DNA from 2 places in the Margalitia sp. FSL K6-0131 genome. Region 1 is predicted to be linked to the other one. Evidence: a T-box and tRNA genes for the amino acid it is inferred to sense, from the RefSeq annotation. Region 1 holds a T-box; the other holds one or more tRNA genes.
The links. A T-box is a leader RNA that pairs with one kind of tRNA and senses whether it is charged. The one in region 1 lies ahead of asnS (asparagine--tRNA ligase), so its partner is inferred to be a tRNA-Asn.
Positions count from the first base shown of each region.

Region 2: it has a tRNA-Asn gene. The T-box ahead of asnS (asparagine--tRNA ligase) is inferred to sense a tRNA for this amino acid. The anticodon was not compared.

Region 1 is NZ_JBBOZS010000001.1:2,400,083-2,406,149, forward strand. Features, by position in the region: gene deoD (purine-nucleoside phosphorylase) at 1-60, shown strand, start outside; gene ltrA (group II intron reverse transcriptase/maturase) at 663-1,922, shown strand; gene NSQ59_RS11735 (M15 family metallopeptidase) at 2,109-2,918, shown strand; gene asnS (asparagine--tRNA ligase) at 3,009-4,400, opposite strand; T-box leader at 4,455-4,691, opposite strand; gene NSQ59_RS11745 (YitT family protein) at 4,963-5,544, shown strand; gene NSQ59_RS11750 (lmo1851 family serine protease) at 5,715-6,067, shown strand, end outside.
Region 2 is NZ_JBBOZS010000001.1:182,817-188,883, forward strand. Features, by position in the region: rRNA gene NSQ59_RS00980 (16S ribosomal RNA) at 1-399, shown strand, start outside; rRNA gene NSQ59_RS00985 (23S ribosomal RNA) at 588-3,522, shown strand; rRNA gene rrf (5S ribosomal RNA) at 3,847-3,963, shown strand; tRNA gene NSQ59_RS00995 (tRNA-Asn) at 3,973-4,047, shown strand; tRNA gene NSQ59_RS01000 (tRNA-Thr) at 4,050-4,122, shown strand; tRNA gene NSQ59_RS01005 (tRNA-Glu) at 4,144-4,218, shown strand; tRNA gene NSQ59_RS01010 (tRNA-Val) at 4,233-4,308, shown strand; tRNA gene NSQ59_RS01015 (tRNA-Thr) at 4,473-4,548, shown strand; tRNA gene NSQ59_RS01020 (tRNA-Tyr) at 4,558-4,641, shown strand; tRNA gene NSQ59_RS01025 (tRNA-Gln) at 4,702-4,776, shown strand; tRNA gene NSQ59_RS01030 (tRNA-Lys) at 4,988-5,060, shown strand; gene NSQ59_RS01035 (cation diffusion facilitator family transporter) at 5,530-6,067, shown strand, end outside.

The sequences.
Region 1 (6,067 bases):
GAACGTCAATTAACATTTAACGATATGATTGAGGTTGCTCTGGAATCAGCAGTTAAATAAAGTAATTTCAAAAAGTCTCTTTATGAGACTTTTTGTTTATTGTGCGCCCGGCATGGGTGTAGTCTCTAGGGTGAAAGTCCCGAACTGTGAAGGCAGAAGTAGCAGTTAGCTTAACGCAAGGGTGTCCGTGGTGACGCGGAATCTGAAGGAAGCGAGCGGCAAACTTCCGGTCTGAGGAACACGAACTTCATACAAGGCTAGGTATCATTGGATGAGTTTGCAATACAAAACAAAGTCCTTTCTGCCGAAGGTGATACAAAGTAAATGAAGCAGATAGATGGAAGGAAAGATTGCACTCTTACCCGGGGAGGTCTGGTTGATACGCCAAGTACACTTGGTAACCTATCTAGTAATGGATAGCTGAACAATCAGAAGTCAGCCGAAGTCGTAGTACTTGGTTTGCTCGAGAGAATCAAGGAAGGACTGAACCATTTTAGGAGAACAAACACTCGGCAAACGGTTCTTTATGTATGAAAGCAGAAAATTCTTACGGAACCTACCTGAAAGGAAGAAATGGTGAATTCCATGGGGGACTTCGGGAGGGCTTAGTAAAGAACCCACTTAATGAGAATGTATTGTTCACGTAGAAAGGATAAATCTCAATGTTAATGGAACGAATGCTGTCACGGGAAAATCTTTTATTGGCATTAAAGCGAGTAGAAAAGAACAAAGGAAGTCATGGAGTAGACAATATGTCCGTAAAAGACCTACGAAGACATATTCTCGAAACGTGGGATACACTTAAAACATCCTTAATGGAGGGTACTTATCAACCTTCTCCTGTCCGTCGGGTTGAAATCCCAAAACCGAACGGTGGAGTAAGGTTATTAGGTATCCCAACCGTGACAGACCGTTTCATCCAACAGGCGATTACTCAGATTTTAACCCCTATCTTCGACCCGACTTTTTCAACACAGAGCTATGGTTTTCGACCAAACAAACGAGGTCATGACGGTGTTAGACAAGCGAAGAAATATATCGAAGAGGGATACCGATGGGTAGTCGACATGGACTTGGAGAAATTCTTTGATAAAGTCAATCATGATAGATTAATGCGGACTCTATCCAAAAGGATTCAAGACAGAACGCTCCTATCACTAATTCGGAAGTATCTACAGTCTGGCATTATGATTAATGGAGTCATAACGAAATCCGAGGAGGGTACGCCCCAAGGTGGACCATTAAGTCCTTTACTCTCCAATATCGTTCTAGATGAACTAGACAAAGAGTTAGAAAAGAGAGGGCACAAGTTTGTCCGATACGCAGATGATTGTAATATCTACGTAAAATCGAGAAGAGCCGGAGAGCGAGTAATGGACTCGATTACTACTTTCATTGAATTTACTCTAAAACTAAAGGTGAATCGAGAAAAGTCAGCTGTAGACAGACCTTGGAAAAGAAAGTTTTTAGGTTTTAGCTTCACATTTCATAAGAAACCGAAGGTGCGGATGTCAAACCAAAGTATTCAACGTGTCAAGAAACGGATACGAGAATTAACTTCAAGGTCAAAACCAATTCCAATGGATTATAGAATAGAGAAGCTGAATCAATATTTGATTGGCTGGTGCGGATATTATGCATTAGCAGATACACCCACTATTTTCAAAGAATTAGACGAATGGATTAGAAGGCGTCTCAGAATGTGCCAATGGAAAGAATGGAAGAAACCAAAAACCAAAGTAAGAAAACTCATTGGATTAGGGATTCCAAAAGAGAAGGCATACGAATGGGGAAACTCTAGAAAGAAATATTGGAGAATAGCCAGAAGCCCAATCCTACAGAAAACCCTCACAAACTCCTATTGGGAGATGCGAGGGCTGAAGAGTCTTTATGTGAGATATTCTCAACTACGTCAGACATAAATGGAACCGCCGTATACGGAACCGTACGTACGGTGGTGTGAGAGGTCGGGGGTTAGTCACCTCCTCCTACTCGATTCATTAAAGTATTAAAAAAAATTCATATTTTTACCTATCCTTTTCTCTCATTTCTTTGATAAACTCTTATATGTGAAGAAATTTTTTTGCATTAAGAGGAAAGGTGACATTATGAAACGTATTTTAGCACTTACAGCCGTTATATTTTTGTTAGGTGGTTGCAGCTGGGGCCAAAACAAGGCAACTGATGCCTCAACAGGTAAGGGTCAAGAGAAACCATCCAATTCTATCAATAATTCAATAGGTAAACAGACAAGCCAAAATAATACAAACCATGATTTATTACTAAGTCCAGATAATTTTAATCAAATTAGGGTTGTAAATGGAATCAAAATGATTGAAAACCCCTCTAATATACTAGCTTTGGTTAATAAGGATTATTCCCTTGGAGACTATAAGCCAAATGATCTTGTTCGTCCAAAAGTCGCATTTTCCTTTGGCAATCAGGATATTGAAAAGAGCTATATGAGAAAAGAAGCAGCAACTGCCTTAGAGCAAATGTTTTCCACGGCAAAAAAAGATAATATCTTCCTGTATGCTGCTTCGGGTTATCGTTCTTATACAAGACAAAAAACTTTATTTGATGCAGAAGTAGCAAATGTTGGAAAAGATAAAGCTGCTCAAGCGGTTGCAATTCCTGGAGAAAGCGAACACCAAACAGGACTTGCGATGGATATAACCAGTGAAACAGAAAATTTCCTTCTTACAGAAAAAATGGGAGAACATAAGGAAGGAATATGGCTGCGTGAACATGCTCATGAGTTTGGTTTCATTTTAAGATACCCGAAAGATAAGGTGAACGTAACCAAATATGAATATGAGCCATGGCATTTTAGATATGTTGGAAAAAAAGCCGCGGAGGTAATGTACAAAAACAATTGGACATTAGAGGAATATTTTCAACATGTTAAAAAAGCATAAAAACAGGTAAACAGATTGATACCAATACTTATAAAAAATGAACAATAGGATGCAGCAGCATCCTATTGTTCATTTTTTACATCTATTTCATTAAAAATCTGCATTTCCTGGTGTACGAGGAAATGGTATTACATCACGGATGTTCTTCATTCCGGTTAAATACATAACTAATCGTTCAAAGCCAATTCCATAGCCTGAATGCTTTGTACCGCCGTATTTTCTAAGCTCAAGATACCACCAGTAATCTTCTTCCGTCATACCAAGTTCTTTAATTCTATTGGCAAGGACCTCTTCTCTTTCCTCACGCTGACTTCCCCCGATTAACTCGCCGATACCTGGAACCAATAGGTCAGTCGCAGCTACTGTCTTGCCGTCATCATTCGCTCTCATATAAAATGCCTTAATTTCTTTCGGATAGTCGGTTACGAAGACAGGACGCTTGTAAATTTCCTCGCTAAGATAGCGTTCATGTTCCGTTTGCAAATCCGTACCCCATTCAACAGGGTAGTCAAATTCCTTACCGGAGTTCTTTAATAATTCAACCGCTTCGGTATAAGTAACTCTTCCAAAATCGGATTCTAATGCGGTCTGCAATCTTTCAATAAGTGTTTTATCGATAAAGCTATTAAAGAAGGCCATTTCTTCTGGTGCATGTTCAAAAACGTAATTAATGACATACTTGACCATTTCTTCTCCGAGGTCCATGATATCCGGTAGTTCTGCAAAGGCAACTTCCGGCTCAATCATCCAGAATTCTGCGGCATGACGTGCCGTATTCGAATTTTCTGCTCTAAAGGTCGGACCAAAGGTATATACATTACGGAAAGCAAGAGCAAAGGTTTCCGCATTTAATTGACCGCTAACGGTTAAGTTGGTTTCTTTGCCGAAGAAATCTGCACTGTCATCTACTTTTCCGTCCCCGGTTTTTGGAAGCTGGTTCAAATCCATGGATGTCACACGGAACATTTCCCCGGCACCCTCCGTATCGCTTCCGGTAATAATCGGTGTATGTACGTATACAAATCCTTTTTCTTGAAAGAATTTATGAATGGCATAAGATGCAAGAGATCTTACTCTGAAAACGGCTGAGAAGGTATTGGCTCTCGGACGTAAATGAGCGATAGTTCTTAAATATTCAAGGGAATGTCTCTTTTTTTGTAAAGGATAATCTGTATCCGATAATCCTTCCACCACAATTTTTGTCGCTTTAATTTCAAAAGGTTGTTTCATTTCAGGTGTTGGAACAAATTCACCTTCTACTAAAACAGAAGAGCTAATAGGTAACTTCGTAATTTCTTTGAAGTTATCAAGGGTATCCTCAAAAACTACTTGTACACTCTTGAAGAATGTTCCGTCGTTTAATTCCATAAAGCCAATGGTTTTGGAATCGCGAAGAGTACGGATCCAGCCTGAAATTTGAACCGTTTTGTCATTATAATTTTCTTGATTTCTGTATAAATCTTTTACTACAGTCTTTATCATAAATAGCCTCCTTATGGTAATTTTTCACAATAAAAAAAGCCTTCTATTCCCAAAAAAAGGGACGAAAGGCTGACTTCCGCGGTACCACCCAAATTGTCATTTGACCAACTTTAAAGCTAATATTGCTTACCCCAGTCAGATAACGTGCTGGTAACGTCTAAGCCTACTTAAGATATCCCTTTCGGTTAGAACTCAAAGGTGTTCTTCATTCATGCTTCATCGCCAGGCTTCCACCGTCCCCGGCTCGCTATCGAATATAGCAAAAACTACTTTCCTCTTCATCGCTATAAAATATGTAGTTTTTAAATGAATTTTTATTGTAAAATTTTATCACAAAACATAAACCTTTGTCTAGTTCCCTTAAAAGGCGGAGATATTGTAATCTTTCAATACCAACACCACCTAAAAAAGAGAATGTATGTATGTTCTTGTAATATATTTGGAAACCCGCTTTTTTTGTGATCTTTATCATAATAAATATTCTGAAACGATAACGATTGAAATTTTGCATGAAAATCATTTCCCCTCATAAACTATTTTTAGAGACAAGCTAGATGAAATGTTGGGGGAGAGAACAATTCAGAAGGTTGGACAAATTATTTTGGGGAGTATTTTATTATCAATTGGTGTAAATGGGTTTATCATTCCCCATCATTTATTAGATGGAGGATTAATGGGGATCGCATTAATTTTTTATTATTTTTTTTCCATTCCAACTGGCTTAAGTATGATTAGTTTAAGCATTCCATTATATATATTTGCCTTTATTTATTATCGACGTTATTTCTATAATAGTATTTTCGGAGTAATTTTTAGTTCCTTTTTTTTGGACTTGTTTTCCTTTTTATCCGATCGAATACAATTACCCGTTCTTTTAAGTGCTTTGGTAGGTGGAACCTTTATTGGATTAGGGGCAGGTCTTATCCTTCAGGCTGGTGTTGCCGGGGATGGGTTAGATTTGTTTGCTCAAATGGTAGGTGTATTTACTAATGTGAATGTAGGAATTATTATTTTTGTTTTAGACGCGCTTGTGCTTTTGTTGGGAATGAAATTTTTTGGACTTGGCATTTTTTTGTATTCTCTTTTAGCCACAATAGCAGTGGGCTTTTTTACTTCAATACTAACAATAAGATATTTAGAGTAAACAATGGATGTGAAAATAATATAATGAATATTTAGATAAAATATAACAAAATTCGCGTTTTTTTCATTCAAAAAAACCTTTTCTTTCGTTATTCGATAAAAGCTGATAAAATAAAGAAGTTAATATTTTTTTACATAGAATACTGATTACAGATAGCATTGTATACGGGAATGAAAGTGGTGAATGTCTTGGAAGAAGAGAAAAAGGATATTGACTCCTCTACAGAAAACATAAATGGTTTTATTCGAATGAAGAAATTTACATTTGTTATGCTTATTTTTATACTCGTATTTGCAACGGCAGGGGTTACTACCCTTGTATTAGCATTCGGGGATAAAAAAGCAGTTAATGTAGGTGTAGCGAATAATCGTCCGGAATTTAATAAACTCTATGAAGTTTATGACAAGTTAGAAAGCAGTTATTATAAAAAAGTGGACAAGAAGACATTAATAAACGGTGCCATTAACGGAATGGTTGACTCTTTAGGAGATCCATATTCTGATTACATGTCGGAGGATGAGGC
Region 2 (6,067 bases), 2.2 Mb from region 1:
GCACTCTAAGGTGACTGCCGGTGACAAACCGGAGGAAGGTGGGGATGACGTCAAATCATCATGCCCCTTATGACCTGGGCTACACACGTGCTACAATGGATGGTACAAAGGGCTGCGAGACCGCGAGGTTAAGCCAATCCCATAAAACCATTCTCAGTTCGGATTGCAGGCTGCAACTCGCCTGCATGAAGCCGGAATCGCTAGTAATCGCGGATCAGCATGCCGCGGTGAATACGTTCCCGGGCCTTGTACACACCGCCCGTCACACCACGAGAGTTTGTAACACCCGAAGTCGGTGAGGTAACCTTTTGGAGCCAGCCGCCGAAGGTGGGACAGATGATTGGGGTGAAGTCGTAACAAGGTAGCCGTATCGGAAGGTGCGGCTGGATCACCTCCTTTCTAAGGATAATGGAAAACCACTTACGTGGTTATAAGAAGACGTTTTTAAGTTCTGTTCAGTTTTGGATGATCAATTCATCCAGGATAATTTGTTCCTTGAAAACTAGATACTGATAGAAGAAACCAAGTAAAACCGAGAATCGCCACTTTATGGATTTAATCCAATTTAAAGTAGTAATAACCTTATAGGTTAAGTTAGTAAGGGCGCACGGTGGATGCCTTGGCACTAGGAGCCGATGAAGGACGGGACTAACACCGATATGCTTCGGGGAGCTGTAAGCAAGCTTTGATCCGGAGATTTCCGAATGGGGGAACCCACTGCTCGTAATGGAGCAGTATCTTTACCTGAATACATAGGGTAATGAAGGCAGACCCGGGGAACTGAAACATCTAAGTACCCGGAGGAAGAGAAAGCAAACGCGATTTCCTGAGTAGCGGCGAGCGAAACGGAAGAAGCCCAAACCAAGAGGCTTGCCTCTTGGGGTTGTAGGACACTCTATACGGAGTTACAAAGGAACGGAGTAGATGAAGAGGTCTGGAAAGGCCCGTCAAAGAAGGTAACAACCCTGTAGTTGAAACTTCGTTCCCTCCAGAGTGGATCCTGAGTACGGCGGGACACGTGAAATCCCGTCGGAAGCAGGGAGGACCATCTCCCAAGGCTAAATACTCCCTAGTGACCGATAGTGAACCAGTACCGTGAGGGAAAGGTGAAAAGCACCCCGGGAGGGGAGTGAAAGAGAACCTGAAACCGTGTGCCTACAAGTAGTTAGAGCCCGTTAATGGGTGATAGCGTGCCTTTTGTAGAATGAACCGGCGAGTTACGATTTCATGCAAGGTTAAGCTGATGAAGCGGAGCCGCAGCGAAAGCGAGTCTGAATAGGGCGAATAAGTATGAGGTCGTAGACCCGAAACCAGGTGATCTACCCATGTCCAGGGTGAAGGTAAGGTAACACTTACTGGAGGCCCGAACCCACGCACGTTGAAAAGTGCGGGGATGAGGTGTGGGTAGCGGAGAAATTCCAATCGAACTTGGAGATAGCTGGTTCTCTCCGAAATAGCTTTAGGGCTAGCCTCAAGATGAAGAGTATTGGAGGTAGAGCACTGTTTGGACTAGGGGCCCTCATCGGGTTACCGAATTCAGACAAACTCCGAATGCCAAATACTTATGCTTGGGAGTCAGACTGCGAGTGATAAGATCCGTAGTCAAAAGGGAAACAGCCCAGACCACCAGCTAAGGTCCCAAAGTATACGTTAAGTGGAAAAGGATGTGGAGTTGCTTAGACAACCAGGATGTTGGCTTAGAAGCAGCCACCATTTAAAGAGTGCGTAATAGCTCACTGGTCGAGTGACTCTGCGCCGAAAATGTACCGGGGCTAAACGTATCACCGAAGCTGTGGATGGACACCTGACAGGTGTCCGTGGTAGGAGAGCGTTCTAAGGGCGGTGAAGCTAGACCGGAAGGACTAGTGGAGCGCTTAGAAGTGAGAATGCCGGTATGAGTAGCGAAAGAAGGGTGAGAATCCCTTCCACCGAATGCCTAAGGTTTCCTGAGGAAGGCTCGTCCGCTCAGGGTTAGTCGGGACCTAAGCCGAGGCCGAAAGGCGTAGGCGATGGACAACAGGTTGATATTCCTGTACCACCTCTTCACCGTTTGAACGATGGGGGGACGCAGGAGGATAGGGTAAGCGCACTGCTGGTTATGTGCGTCTAAGCAGTTAGGCTGGTTACGAGGCAAATCCCGTAACCGTGAAGGCGGAGCTGTGATAGCGAGGGAAATATAGTACCGAAGTTCCTGATTCCACACTGCCAAGAAAATCCTCTAGTGAGGTGAAAGGTGCCCGTACCGCAAACCGACACAGGTAGGCGAGGAGAGAATCCTAAGGTGAGCGAGAGAACTCTCGTTAAGGAACTCGGCAAAATGACCCCGTAACTTCGGGAGAAGGGGTGCTCTGGTAGGGTGCAAGCCCGAGAGAGCCGCAGTGAATAGGCCCAGGCGACTGTTTAGCAAAAACACAGGTCTCTGCGAAGCCGCAAGGCGAAGTATAGGGGCTGACGCCTGCCCGGTGCTGGAAGGTTAAGAGGAGGGGTTAGCGTAAGCGAAGCTCTGAATTGAAGCCCCAGTAAACGGCGGCCGTAACTATAACGGTCCTAAGGTAGCGAAATTCCTTGTCAGGTAAGTTCTGACCCGCACGAAAGGCGTAACGATCTGGGCACTGTCTCAACGAGAGACTCGGTGAAATTATAGTACCTGTGAAGATGCAGGTTACCCGCGACAGGACGGAAAGACCCCGTGGAGCTTTACTGCAGCCTGATATTGAATTTTGGTACAGCTTGTACAGGATAGGTAGGAGCCTTTGAAGCCGGAGCGCCAGCTTCGGTGGAGGCGTCGGTGGGATACTACCCTGGCTGTATTGAAATTCTAACCCGCACCCCTGATCGGGGTGGGAGACAGTGTCAGGCAGGCAGTTTGACTGGGGCGGTCGCCTCCTAAAGAGTAACGGAGGCGCCCAAAGGTTCCCTCAGAATGGTTGGAAATCATTCGTAGAGTGTAAAGGCACAAGGGAGCTTGACTGCGAGACCTACAAGTCGAGCAGGGACGAAAGTCGGGCTTAGTGATCCGGTGGTTCCGCATGGAAGGGCCATCGCTCAACGGATAAAAGCTACCCCGGGGATAACAGGCTTATCTCCCCCAAGAGTCCACATCGACGGGGAGGTTTGGCACCTCGATGTCGGCTCATCGCATCCTGGGGCTGTAGTCGGTCCCAAGGGTTGGGCTGTTCGCCCATTAAAGCGGTACGCGAGCTGGGTTCAGAACGTCGTGAGACAGTTCGGTCCCTATCCGTCGTGGGCGTAGGAAATTTGAGAGGAGCTGTCCTTAGTACGAGAGGACCGGGATGGACGCACCGCTGGTGTACCAGTTGTCTTGCCAAAGGCATCGCTGGGTAGCTATGTGCGGAAGGGATAAGTGCTGAAAGCATCTAAGCATGAAGCCCCCCTCAAGATGAGATTTCCCATAGCGCAAGCTAGTAAGATCCCTGAAAGATGATCAGGTTGATAGGTTCGAGGTGGAAGTGTGGCGACACATGGAGCTGACGAATACTAATCGATCGAGGACTTAACCAAAATATAAAGTGGAAGCGCCTTGCTCATCGGCGTATGAATTTCGTAGTCGCAGGCTCGAGATAAAGGAAACACAGTGAGGTAGTTCACGAACTGATGTTGACTTATCGTAGGGAGGAGACGGAGAAATTCACTAGCCGATAGGCGCTGGAGCTGGATTGAAAAAAGCGAAACTCAGTTTTACTTCTTCTTCTGCAGTATTTAGTTTTGAGGGAATAAAATGAAGAAATTCTAAAAAAACCCTTGAAATTTAGCTGAAAATCATTATAATTAAGTTTGTCTTAATGAAATGAACTGCTTATAAGCAGTGAAGCAAAAGAAACAATATCCGGTAATTATGGCGAGAAGGTCACACCCGTTCCCATCCCGAACACGGAAGTTAAGCTTCTCAGCGCCGATGGTAGTTGGGGGCTCTCCCCCTGCAAGAGTAGGACGTTGCCGGGTTTAGATTATTCCGCAGTAGCTCAGTGGTAGAGCTATCGGCTGTTAACCGATCGGTCGTAGGTTCGAATCCTACCTGCGGAGCCATTGCTTCCATAGCTCAGCAGGTAGAGCACTTCCATGGTAAGGAAGAGGTCACCGGTTCGAGCCCGGTTGGAAGCTTACCTAAACAGCATCTAGATTGGCCCGTTGGTCAAGCGGTTAAGACACCGCCCTTTCACGGCGGTAACACGGGTTCGAATCCCGTACGGGTCACCACTTTAATATATTTCGGAGGATTAGCTCAGCTGGGAGAGCACCTGCCTTACAAGCAGGGGGTCGGCGGTTCGATCCCGTCATCCTCCACCATATTTTAAAAAAAATGCCGGCCTAGCTCAATTGGTAGAGCACGATCGAATATGCTACGAAGCGACGCTTCAGCGTATAGCTCGAGTTGCTACTTGGATAAGCTTTCTGAGAGCTGGACGACAATTATTTGCGATAATTTATCAGCAGTTAACATCTTTTAATAAGCCGGCCTAGCTCAATTGGTAGAGCAACTGACTTGTAATCAGTAGGTTGGGGGTTCAAGTCCTCTGGCCGGCACCATTCCTTATCGGAGGGGTAGCGAAGTGGCTAAACGCGGCGGACTGTAAATCCGCTCCTTCGGGTTCGGCGGTTCGAATCCGTCCCCCTCCACCATTTTAAAGTTATATTTTTTTAAAACTGTGGACATAATATAAATGTCTTTTTTCTTTTCAATGGGCTATAGCCAAGCGGTAAGGCAACGGACTTTGACTCCGTCACTCGTTGGTTCGAATCCAGCTAGCCCAGCCATTTTTTTTTGCCCTTTTTTGATTCATATATATTGAACTTTAGTACATAATAAAGAGGCATAGATATGCGAGCCATTAGCTCGCACGAGTAATCTACGAAGCGAAACATCAGCGTACAGCTTGAGCTGCTACTTGAATAGGCATACTGAAAGCTTGACGACGTAGATGTTCTTAGGAAAGAAGCATAAAATCTTTTCTACAATCTATATTACGAGCCATTAGCTCAGTCGGTAGAGCATCTGACTTTTAATCAGAGGGTCGAAGGTTCGAGTCCTTCATGGCTCATCCATCCTTTAAGGTCTTGATTGAAAAAATCAGGCCTTTTTTTGTTTTAATAAGCAGTTATATCTCTTAAGCGGACACTGAATCCGTTATTCTTATTAAATGCCCATATTTTAAACGTTTAGCGGACATAGATTCCGTTATTTAAGAAAAATCACATCGAAATCACTGCTTTTTTGTAAAATAGCGGAACCTATGTCCGCAAACTCAAGGAATTATCGTGTTTTGTCACAGATAAAGGAACTAGTGTCCGATAAACTTTGTACAAGACGAAAAATATTATAACGATGGAACTTCATATGCTTTTGATTTGCTAGTGTTTGTTTATTTACAATGCTTCTCCACATGCTATTTTAAAACCTTATTCCAGAAAACCCCTTCCTTCAAATTTCAAAAAATATCCACCATAAAATTACGAAAACAACAAAATCCTAATGTATAATGAAAGAATAAATTTCATTGGAGGTCATGGATGACAGAGTTATTTAGGCTTTTAAAAGGCGGTAATAAATCAGCTTTATTAGCCGCTATAGTAAATACAATTATTTCTATAATAAAAGGTATTGCCTTTTTTCTCACAGGCAATGTTGCGATGTTTGCGGAGACGATGCATAGTTTAGGGGATGCAGCAAATCAGCTATTTGTATTTATTGGATCGGCTTTAAGTAAAAAGGCTCCTACTGATCGTTTCCCAAATGGATTTGGAAGACTGGTAAACCTTGTATTACTCGGAGCAGTTTTAATAGTGGGGATTATGTCATTCGAAACAATAAAGGAAGGATTTCATCATATCATCCATCCTACCGTTTCACATGGGTTTATTATTAATATCGTTGTGTTAGGTGCAGGTGTAATACTAGAATCTTTTGTTCTTTTTAAGGCGATGAAGGAAATCGTACACAGTGTAGGTGTCGAGGCAAAAGGATTCGGAATTGTTATACAAAGTATGAGAGGTTTTTCGAAAGCAAAACCTGCGACGAAATTAGTGTTTTTGGAAGATACGGTTGCTA